DNA from 2 places in the Streptomyces sp. NPDC104096 genome. Region 1 is predicted to be linked to the other one. Evidence: riboswitches for the same ligand, from Rfam matches in the RefSeq annotation. Region 1 holds a riboswitch; the other holds the start of a gene.
What was found. A riboswitch is a leader RNA that binds a small molecule or an ion and turns the genes downstream of it on or off. The one in region 1 is predicted to bind glycine.
Positions count from the first base shown of each region.

Region 2: another riboswitch for glycine. It lies ahead of gcvP (aminomethyl-transferring glycine dehydrogenase); the one in region 1 lies ahead of gcvT (glycine cleavage system aminomethyltransferase GcvT).

Region 1 covers NZ_JBVJMD010000023.1:53,337-58,516, reverse strand. The annotation lists gene ACZ60B_RS23230 (ABC transporter permease) at 1-232, opposite strand, end outside; gene ACZ60B_RS23225 (enhanced serine sensitivity protein SseB C-terminal domain-containing protein) at 554-1,342, opposite strand; gene ACZ60B_RS23220 (enhanced serine sensitivity protein SseB) at 1,531-2,334, opposite strand; gene ACZ60B_RS23215 (AAA family ATPase) at 2,449-3,123, opposite strand; glycine riboswitch at 3,331-3,431, shown strand; glycine riboswitch at 3,432-3,539, shown strand; gene gcvT (glycine cleavage system aminomethyltransferase GcvT) at 3,613-4,734, shown strand; gene gcvH (glycine cleavage system protein GcvH) at 4,842-5,180, shown strand, end outside.
Region 2 covers NZ_JBVJMD010000101.1:9,244-14,423, reverse strand. The annotation lists gene gcvP (aminomethyl-transferring glycine dehydrogenase) at 1-2,492, opposite strand, end outside; glycine riboswitch at 2,673-2,768, opposite strand; gene ACZ60B_RS41295 (PRC-barrel domain-containing protein) at 2,884-3,255, shown strand; gene ACZ60B_RS41290 (DNA polymerase IV) at 3,507-4,997, opposite strand; gene ACZ60B_RS41285 (MerR family transcriptional regulator) at 5,055-5,180, opposite strand, start outside.

The DNA of each region.
Region 1 (5,180 bases):
CGGGGTCCTGCCCGACCAGGCTCGTGATCACCGGCGCGAGCAGGGCTATCGCGATGAGCACGAGCACCACGATGCCGCCCGTCAGGGCGAGCTTGTCCCGCTTGAGGCGCTCCCAGGCGATCCGGCCCAGGGAACGACCCTGTACGGCCTTGGCGTCGGCGGTGACAACCGCCGCTTCTTCGGCCGCGCTCGGGGCCGCATCCGCGGTCGGCTCGTGCAATGGTGCCGTCATCTGGCAGGGACCCCTCTCAACCGGCGGTAGCCGGCCCACACTTGCCGCGGTAGCGGCGTGATCAGTCCGTCGTACACAGGGGCGAAACTCCCCTGGTCTGGGAGTCTTCAATGCCTGGGCGATCGGTCGCCAGACTTGGCGGTGAATGGATGCGTAAACGTGATGCCACCAAGAGGGTTCCGTTATCCGGACAGTGGGTAACGGGGGTCGGACGCGGACGAGTTCGGAAAATTGGGACATTCCGCACTTTTTCGTACTGATCTACGCGCGAAGACGTGGCCTTGCCACCGCGCGCCGTCGCGTCCTTGAGATGATGGGCCGTCAGTAGCGGCCGGGCGTGGGCGGGTATCCGTACCCGCCCGCCGGCGCCTGCACGTGGGCCTCGCGGTCGTAGAACGGACGCGCACCCGCCCGCATCCACATCACGACCGGGTCGTGCTCGTCCGACATCGCCACCGTGGACACCGGCAGCCCGTCCGGCACCGCGCCGATGGACTGCTGCATCATCGCGCGCACCGAGTCGACGGCGGCCGGCGAGGTGTCGTACACGTCGAGACCGATGACGAGGTACGGCGCCCCCAGCGTCGGCTGCACCCAGGCGCGGCGCAGCGCGCGCACCGCCGGGGTGCGGTGGGCGTTCTGCGCGAGCAGGGCGTAGAACTGGGGGATCTCGACGGCCGGTTCGGACAGCCGCAGCGGGCCGGCCGGCTGGCGCTCCAGACCCGTGGCGATCCGCCGCAGGTCGAGCCAGGGGATGCCGAGCCCGCCGCCGGGGGCGTGCGGGTTCAGCCAGAGACCGAAGTGGTCGGGGTAGAGGGTGCGGGCCACGTCGAGGCCGTCCACGACCTCGTACGAACGGTTCCAGCCGCTGGCCGAGAGCTCCTGGGCGGAGGTGACGCACGGCGCGTAGCCGTAGCCGTCGACCTCCATGTTCCCGTACTGGGCGTCGGGCGAGCCGGCCTGGCCGTGCCACAGCAGCATCCAGACCTGGCCGGAGGACGGGGTCGCGAGCGCGCGCAGCAGCGCCTCGTAGGCGTCGTAACGCCCGGGCGTCACCTGGCGCAGCATGTGCTCGACCTGCCCGGTCGCGGCAGTGCCGCTCGCGCTCACCCTTTACCGCCCCTTCGAGAAACGTGGCCTTGGATATGAAACCACCTTAGGCGGCGGAGTCGGCAACAGCCGCCCAGGAGTTCGCAGGTTGTTGCCCGGGGCCGGGACGGCCGGGGGACACCGGGGGCCGGTGGCCACTGGTCGGTGTCCGATGGCCGGTGGCCGGCGTCCGGTGTTCGAACCCGCGGTCAGTGGCCGCGCTGGTAGAACGGGCGGACCCGCTCCCGCATCCAGTCCGTCACCGGGTCCTCGACCACGTCGAGCAGGACGAGGTTCACCGGCCACCGGACGGCGGCCCGGGCCAGCGCCCGGCCGAGCGCGTCCATCGGCAGGACCCGCAGGTCGCCCTCCCACCGGGACAGCTCGACCCCGACGAACAGCACGGGCTCACCGGTCTCGACCTCGGCCAGACAGCGACGGGCCGTCAGGACGACCCCGGTGTCGGCGAACTCGGCCGAGGCCGCGGCGAGGAAGTCCACCGGGTCGTCCTGCCAGTCCGGCTCGAACAGCCGCACCCGGCCGCCGCTCGCGAACCCGTCCAGCGGGGTCCGCCCGCTGCGGCACAGTTCCGCCACGGCCTGCGGCGGCAGCGGGATGCCCACCACGCCGTCGGGGTTCACGATGAGGCCGGCCTGCGGCGGCAGCCCGCGGGCGAACTCCACCGCGGGCGCGACGGTGAACGACATGTGCGTGCCGACGACCTGGCGGAACTGCTCCTCGGAGCTGAAGACCGGCACGTACACCTGGCCCTCGATCTCCAGCGAGGGCAGGTCGAGGGGGCCGCTGTGCGGGCCGCCGCCGTTGGGCAGCGGCACCCAGACGAAGCTGCGGCCGAGGACCTCGAGGATCCGGCCGCCGGCCGTCGGGACGCCGAGCGAGGCGGAGAGCACCTCCTCCAGTTCGTTGCCGGGCCATCCGCCGTGCGGATGGGGGTGCGCCTGTGCGGGGAAGCCCGCGGGAAGGTCCGCGGGAAGGTCCGCCGGGAAGTCCATCTCTCTACCGCCTGCTGGGAACCGCTGCTGTGGCTGAAAGGCTAACCGGTACGGGCCCGCCCGGGATCGTCCCCGGGACGGATCGCCCCCGGGACCGGTCGACGGCGGCACCTGTCAGGGGGCGAAGTCGATCCGGCGCAGGACGTCCGCCGCGTCGCGGTCCAGCAGGATCGCCGAGGTGCAGCCCCCGGGCAGTGCGCCCTTCTCCACGGCGTGCAGCAGTCGGGCGGCCGCGCGGCGGTGGCGCAGGAAGGCGTAGCGCGACACACCGCGGCCCCGGTCGCGCTGGCCGGCCAGCGCCGCGGACGGGGTGACGTCGAGCAGCAGCAGGTGCAGGGTGCCGCCCCGGCGGCGGGCCGCGCGGGCCAGCCAGTCGCGCACCCAGGCCTGGGTGCCGCAGTCGTGCACGACGACTCCCCCGCCCGCGCGCAGGGCCCTGCGCAGTCCGGCGTAGTGGGCGAGGCGGACGAGCGGGCGGTAGACGGCGTACGGCAGGAAGCGCGGCGCCCGGTCGTCCCAGCGGTCGCGGGTGTCCTGGGAGTCGACGCCGACTCCCCGTACCGCCCGCCGCATCAGCGTGGACTTGCCGCTGCCGGGCAGGCCGGTGACCACGACCACGTCGTGGGGGCCGAAGACCAGTCCGTGCGGGCTGTGCCCGGAGCGCTCGCGCAGATCGCGGACGACCGGTGCGGGCCGCGGGGCGCGCGTCTCGACCGCCGGGGCAGCGGTCTGCTTGGGCAGCGCGGCGGCCGAGCCGGCCACGTACGCCGTGATCCTGTTCACCGTGATCGTCCTCCCCTGGGGTCAGGTAAGTCCTTTCCCCACTGAGCGTAAAGAGAAGGTAATGCGCGGCGCTTCGAAATTTCGTGCCCGTTCCGCCACAAGGCGGTCACAGCCGCCTCCCCGGCGGGCCCGCCCCCCGGGGAGGCGAGGCGGGCCTGCCCCCGGCGCGACGAGGCGTGCAATGATGTGCCCGCCAACTGCATACCGGCCGTTTGAATCCGCGCGGGAGAGTTCCCGGCAGCAGTGCTGCCCGGGGCGCCGAAGGAGCAAGTCCCTCCCTTGAATCTCTCAGGCACCGTTACCGCGTGGGCGAGGCACATCTGAAAAGCGGACCGTTGCGACAGCGGTCCCACCCAAGGTGCAAGTCGTGACCCCAGGTGGTCATGACGAACCTCTCAGGTTCCGATGACAGATGGGGAGGAACGACCTCGCCCTTCCCCGTGCTCGGATTCGCTCCCGCGCGGGGTACCCATCGCCCCGGGAGACGACCGTCCGATGAGCAGCAGCACGCCACCCCGTCACACCGCGCTCGACGCCCTGCACCGTTCGCTCGGCGCGACCATGACCGACTTCGCCGGCTGGGACATGCCCCTGCGCTACGGCTCCGAGCGTGACGAGCACACCGCGGTGCGCACGAGGGCAGGTCTGTTCGACCTCTCGCACATGGGTGAGATCACGGTGACCGGCCCGCAGGCCGCGCAGCTGCTGAACCACGCCCTGGTCGGCAACATCGCCTCCGTCGGCGTCGGGCGCGCCCGCTACACGATGATCTGCCGGGCCGACGGCGGCATCCTGGACGACCTGATCGTCTACCGGCTGGCCGAGACCGAGTACATGGTGGTCGCCAACGCCTCCAACGCGCAGATCGTGCTCGACGCGCTGGTGGAGCGCGCGGCCGGCTTCGACGCCGAGGTCCGCGACGACCGCGACGCCTACGCGCTGATCGCCGTCCAGGGCCCGGAGTCCCCCGGCATCCTCAAGTCCCTCACCGACGCCGACCTCGACGGCCTGAAGTACTACGCGGGCCTGCCCGGCACCGTCGCGGGCGTCCCCGCCCTCATCGCGCGCACCGGCTACACCGGCGAGGACGGCTTCGAGCTGTTCGTGGCCCCGGCCGACGCGGAGCGGCTGTGGCAGGCGCTGACCGAGGCGGGCGCGCCCGTCGGGCTGGTCCCGTGCGGCCTGTCCTGCCGGGACACGCTTCGTCTCGAGGCGGGCATGCCGCTGTACGGGCACGAGCTGACCACCTCCCTGACGCCCTTCGACGCCGGGCTCGGCCGGGTCGTGAAGTTCGAGAAGGAGGGCGACTTCGTGGGCCGCGAGGCGCTGACCGAGGCGGCCGCCCGCGCCCAGGACAACCCTCCGCGCGTCCTGGTCGGCCTGGTCGCCGAGGGCCGCCGCATCCCGCGCGCCGGGTTCGCGGTCGTCTCCGGCGGCGAGGTGATCGGCGAGGTCACCTCCGGCGCCCCGTCCCCCACGCTGGGCAAGCCGATCGCCATGGCGTACGTCGACGCGGCGCACGCGGTGCCGGGCACGGCCGGTGTCGGCGTGGACATCCGGGGCACTCACGAGCCCTACGAGGTCGTGGCACTGCCGTTCTACAAGCGCCAGAAGTAGACACTGAGCGCAGCCGCATGTGACACGGCGCACTTTCCGCTGCCCACCTGCGGTTTCTGTCGTCCCCCTTTCAGCAGCACTTCCCCGCGTACAGGAGAATTCAGGCCATGAGCAACCCCCAGCAGCTGCGCTACAGCAAGGAGCACGAGTGGCTGTCGGGCGCCGAGGACGGCGTCTCGACGGTCGGCATCACGGAGCACGCGGCCAACGCGCTCGGCGATGTCGTCTTCGTACAGCTCCCGGAGGTCGGTGACACGGTGGCCGCGGGCGAGACCTGCGGCGAGCTGGAGTCGACCAAGTCGGTCAGCGACCTGTACTCCCCGGTCGACGGCGAGATCACCGAGGTCAACGAGGACGTGGTGAACGACCCGTCGCTGGTGAACTCGGCGCCGTTCGAGGGCGGCTGGCTGTTCAAGGTGCGCGTCACGGGCGAGCCGGCCGACCTG
Region 2 (5,180 bases), on a different contig from region 1:
ACGCTCACGCCGGTCGCCTTGGTCAGCGGCCGCAGGTCGATGATGCACTCGTGCGCGACCAGACCGCCGGGTCCGGTGTAGAGCACCGGGTAGTGCGGCTCCAGGCGCTTGGCGATGTAGTTGGCGGAGAGCACCGCCACCTGCGTGGCCCGCTTGAGCCCCTCGCCGCCCATCAGGCGGACGTACGCCCACGAGATCGGCAGGATGCCCGCGGAACCCCACGGGGCCGCCGAGATCGGGCCGACACCGGTCTCCGGACCGGCCGCGGGCTGCATCGGGTGGTTCGGCAGGTACGGCGCGAGGTGCGACCGTACGGCCACGGGGCCGACGCCGGGACCGCCGCCGCCGTGCGGGATGCAGAACGTCTTGTGCAGGTTCAGGTGCGAGACGTCGCCGCCGAAGTACCCCGGCTTGGCGAGCCCCACGAGCGCGTTGAGGTTGGCCCCGTCGACGTAGACCTGGCCGCCCGCCTCGTGCACCTGCGCGCAGATGTCGGCGACGTGCTCCTCGAACACACCGTGCGTGGAGGGGTACGTGATCATCAGCACCGACAGCCGCTCGCGGTGCTGCTCGATCTTCGCCCGGAGGTCCTCGACGTCGATCTCGCCGTCCTCGGCGGTCTTCACGACGACGACCTTCATGCCGGCCATGACGGCGCTGGCGGCGTTGGTGCCGTGCGCGGAGGACGGGATCAGGCAGACGGTCCGCTGGTCGTCGCCGTTGGCCCGGTGGTAGCCGCGCACCGCGAGCAGACCGGCCAGCTCGCCCTGCGAACCGGCGTTGGGCTGGAGGGACACCTTGTCGTAGCCGGTGACCTCGGCGAGCCGCTCCTCCAGCTCACGGATCAGCGTGAGGTAGCCCTGCGCCTGCTCGGCGGGCGCGAAGGGGTGCAGCTGGCCGAACTCGGGCCAGGTGACCGGCTCCATCTCGGTGGTCGCGTTGAGCTTCATGGTGCAGGAGCCCAGCGGGATCATGCCCCGGTCGAGCGCGTAGTCGCGGTCGGAGAGCCTGCGCAGGTAGCGCAGCATCGCGGTCTCCGAGCGGTGCTGGTGGAAGACCGGGTGGGTCAGGTAGGCGTCGGTGCGCAGCTGCGCGGCCGGCAGGGCCTCCTCGGTGACCGCGTCCAGCGCCTCGATGTCGGCCTCGACCCCGAACGCCGTCCACACGGCGGCGAGCTGCGCGCGCGTGGTGGTCTCGTCGCAGGACAGGGACACCCGGTCGGCGTCGACGAGGTGCAGGTTGACCCCGCGCTCGCGGGCGGCGGCCACGGTCTCGGCGGCCCGGCCCGGGACCCGCGCGGTGAGCGTGTCGAAGAACGCGCCGTGCACGACCTCGACACCGCCGGCGGTGAGGCCCGCCGCGAGCAGCGTGGCGTAGCGGTGGGTGCGGGCGGCGATCGCCTTCAGACCGTCGGGCCCGTGGTAGACCGCGTACATGCCCGCCATCACGGCGAGCAGCACCTGCGCGGTGCAGATGTTGCTGGTCGCCTTCTCCCGGCGGATGTGCTGCTCACGCGTCTGAAGAGCGAGGCGGTAGGCCCGGTTGCCGTCGGCGTCGACGGAGACGCCCACGAGACGGCCGGGCAGGCTGCGCGCGAACTTCTCGTGCACCGCCATGTAGCCGGCGTGCGGTCCGCCGAAGCCCATCGGCACGCCGAAGCGCTGGGTCGTGCCGACCGCGATGTCCGCGCCCAGCTCGCCCGGCGAGGTGAGCAGCGTCAGCGCGAGCAGGTCGGCGGCGACCGTGACCAGCGCGCCCAGCCCGTGGGCCTGGTCGATGACCGGCTTGAGGTCGCGCACGGCACCGGAGGCGCCCGGGTACTGGAGGAGCACGCCGTTGATCTCGCGCTCGGCGATCTCGGCGGGGATGCCCTCGCTGAGGTCGGCGACGAGCACCTCGACGCCGGTCGGCTCGGCGCGGGTCTCGATCACGGCGATGGTCTGCGGCAGAGCGTCCGCGTCGACCAGGAACAGGCCCTTCTTGTTCTTGCCCATGCGCAGCGACAGCGCCATCGCCTCGGCGGCGGCCGTGCCCTCGTCCAGCAGCGAGGCGCCGGAGGTCGGCAGCCCGGTGAGTTCGGCGACCATGGTCTGGAAGTTCAGCAGGGCTTCCAGACGGCCCTGCGAGATCTCCGGCTGGTACGGCGTGTACGCCGTGTACCAGGCCGGGTTCTCCATCACGTTGCGCAGGATGACGGGCGGCGTGAAGGTCCCGTAGTAGCCGAGACCGATCATCGAGCCGAGGACCTGGTTGCGGTCGGCCAGGGAGCGCAGCTCGGCCAGCACCTCGGCCTCGGTGCGCGCGCCCGGCAGGTCGAGGGCGTCGGCGTTCTTGATCACATCCGGCACCGCGGCCGCTGTGAGGTCGTCCAGCGAGCCGTAGCCGACGTGGGCGAGCATCTTGGCCCGCGCCTCGTGGTCGGGCCCGATGTGGCGCTGCTCGAACGGGATGCCCTGTTCGAGTTCGAAGAGCGGGGTGCGGTGGGCGGTCATTGCGGAGGCCTCCTGGTCTGACGCGACCTGCGAGGGGCACCCTGGCGCGGGTACCCGGACGGCCTCCCCCTCTGTCATCTCAACCTGAGAGCTTCACCGGATCGCCCGCATCGGGGTCACCGGCTTTCACCGTCGGTGAGGACGCGGGTCGTCGACACCCGTCCTGCTTTCCAGAGTGACCTCGTCCGTGCGGTACGTGTGCCTGAGAGATTCCGGGGAGGATTTGCTCCTTCGGCGCCTCCGGTGATGTCCGGAGGACTCTCCCGCGCGGGGTCAGCAGCCGCTTGCCAGACTACCAGCGAGGTCAACGTGGGAGTCTTCGAGTGGCCGCCTTCCTGAATGTGCTCTTTTGTAGTGCTTACGGATGAGTTTGCGACCTGGAGGAGGGACCGTGCAGACCGATATCGATCCGCGCAACCTGATCGGCCGCAAGGCGTTCGACCGCAACGGCACCAAGATCGGCACCGTCGACGAGGTGTACCTCGACGACGCGACCGGCATACCGGAGTGGGCAGCCATACGTACCGGCCTGTTCTCGAGGGACGCTTTCGTTCCGCTCGAGCCCAGTGAACTGGTCGAGGGCGCGCTGCGCGTCCCGTTCGACCGCACTCTGATCAAGGACGCCCCCGACTTCGGCGTCGGTCGTCACCTCTCCCCCGAGCAGGAACTCCAGCTCTACCACCACTACGGCCTCGACATCGCCGCCCCGCCCCCCTTCCCTGACCGCGACTTCGGCAAGCTGGCCGGTCCGGACGAGCCCTGACGCCGCCACCCCGCCCTGCCGCCCCGGCGACACCGCGCGCCCGGCTTCCCGCCTGGACAGACACCCCGCACGTCGGCCGAGGCCGACGGAGCGCGTACGGACCACCCACGGGATGCGCTCGCGGGCGAGCGGACGGTAGCCCTGGAGCGCTTCCGCGGCCGGGCAGCTGGGACCGGCCCGTTCGGGACAACCGGAACCCGGACCGTTCCGGACAGCCGGGACCCCGCCCCGTCAGGCCCCCGAGCCCGCCGTCAGCCGGCCGCGCGCTCCGCAGCGGTGGACGCCTCTCCGTCCAGCCCCTCTCCGTCCACCGCCTCTCCGTCCAACGGCTCCTCGTCCAGCGGCTCCCCCTCCGCCACCTCCTCCTCGGCACCGCGGACCGCTCCCGGGAGCTCGGCCTCCGCCGGTCTTCGCCGTACCAGCGGCAGCGGATCCGCCGGTTCCAGGTCGGGGTCGTCGATCAGGAAGGTCCGCACCCGGCCGGGTGCGGAGTCGGGCGTCTCGAACCGGACGGTGACCCGGCCCAGGCCGCTGCCCTGCACCCACCCGTGCCCGTGCTCGGCATGCCGTACGTCGTGTCCAGCCGGCCAGTGCCGCTCGACCGGCTCCGCCGGCTGCGGCACGGACTCGTCCGCGGTCGCCTCCTCCTCCGCCTCGGCCGCCTGCTCGCCGGCCGCCTGCGCGAACAGGTCCTCCTGTGTGTAGTCGGCCAGCCCGGTCACCCCCACCCCGAGCAGTCGTACGCCGCCCGTGGTGTCCACGGAATCGAGCAGCCGGGCCGCCGCCTCGCGCACGACGGCCGGATCGTCGGTGGGGCCGCGCAGCGTCTCGGACCGGGTCAGGGTGGAGAAGTCGTACCGCCGTACCTTCAGCACGATGGTCCGCCCGGACAGACCGGCCCGGCGCAACCGCCCCACGCACCGGTCGGCCAGCCGCGCCACCTCGAACCCCACCCTGAGCCGGTCGTGGATGTCCACGTCGTACGTGTCCTCGACCGACACCGACTTGGCCTCCCGCTCGGCCACCACGGGCCGGTCGTCGCGCGCCAGCGCCATCGCGTACAGCGCGTGGCCGTGCGCCTTGCCCAGCAGCCGGACGAGCTCGTCCTCGCCGGCCCCGGCGATCTCGTCGACCGTGGTGATCCCGGCCCGCCGCAGATGGTCGCCGGTGGCCGGACCGACGCCCGGCAGGATCCGCACCGGCATGGGCCCGAGCAGCGCCCGCTCGGTACCCGGCTCGATCAGCACCAGACCGTCCGGCTTGGCCCGCTCGGAGGCGATCTTCGCCAGCATCTTCGACGCGGCCAGCCCCACGGACCCCGTGAGCCCCGTCACCGCCCGTATGTCGGCGCGCAGCTTCACCCCCGCCGACCGGGCCGACTCGGTGTCCGAGGCCGCCCCACCGGCCTCCAGGTCCACGAACGCCTCGTCCAGGCTCAGCGGCTCCACCAACGGCGACAGCGCCCGCAGCAGCCCCATCACCTGCTCGCTGATCGAACGGTAGAACCCGAAGCGGGGCACGAGGTAGGCCGCGTTCGGCACCAGCCGACGGGCCTGAGCCGTGGGCATCGCCGAGTTGACGCCAAAGACCCGTGCCTCGTACGAAGCGGTCGCCACCACCCCGCGCGGCCCGATCCCGCCGACGACGACGGCCTTCCCGCGCAGGCTCGGCTTGGACGCCTGCTCCGCCGAGGCGAAGAAGGCGTCCATGTCGAGATGCAGGATCGTGGGCGCGGTTCTCACATCTCCGATGCTCCCCTACGCCACTGACAATGCCCTCGCGCGGCGCCGGGGCGGACCTCAGACGGCCCGGTTGCGCCGCCGCGCCAGTTCGTCGGCCGGGTTGGGGCCGACCAGGGTCTCCCCGGTGTCGATCCGCTCCCCGTGCAGCTGCGACAGGGCGCTCTCCACGTCCCGCCACACCAC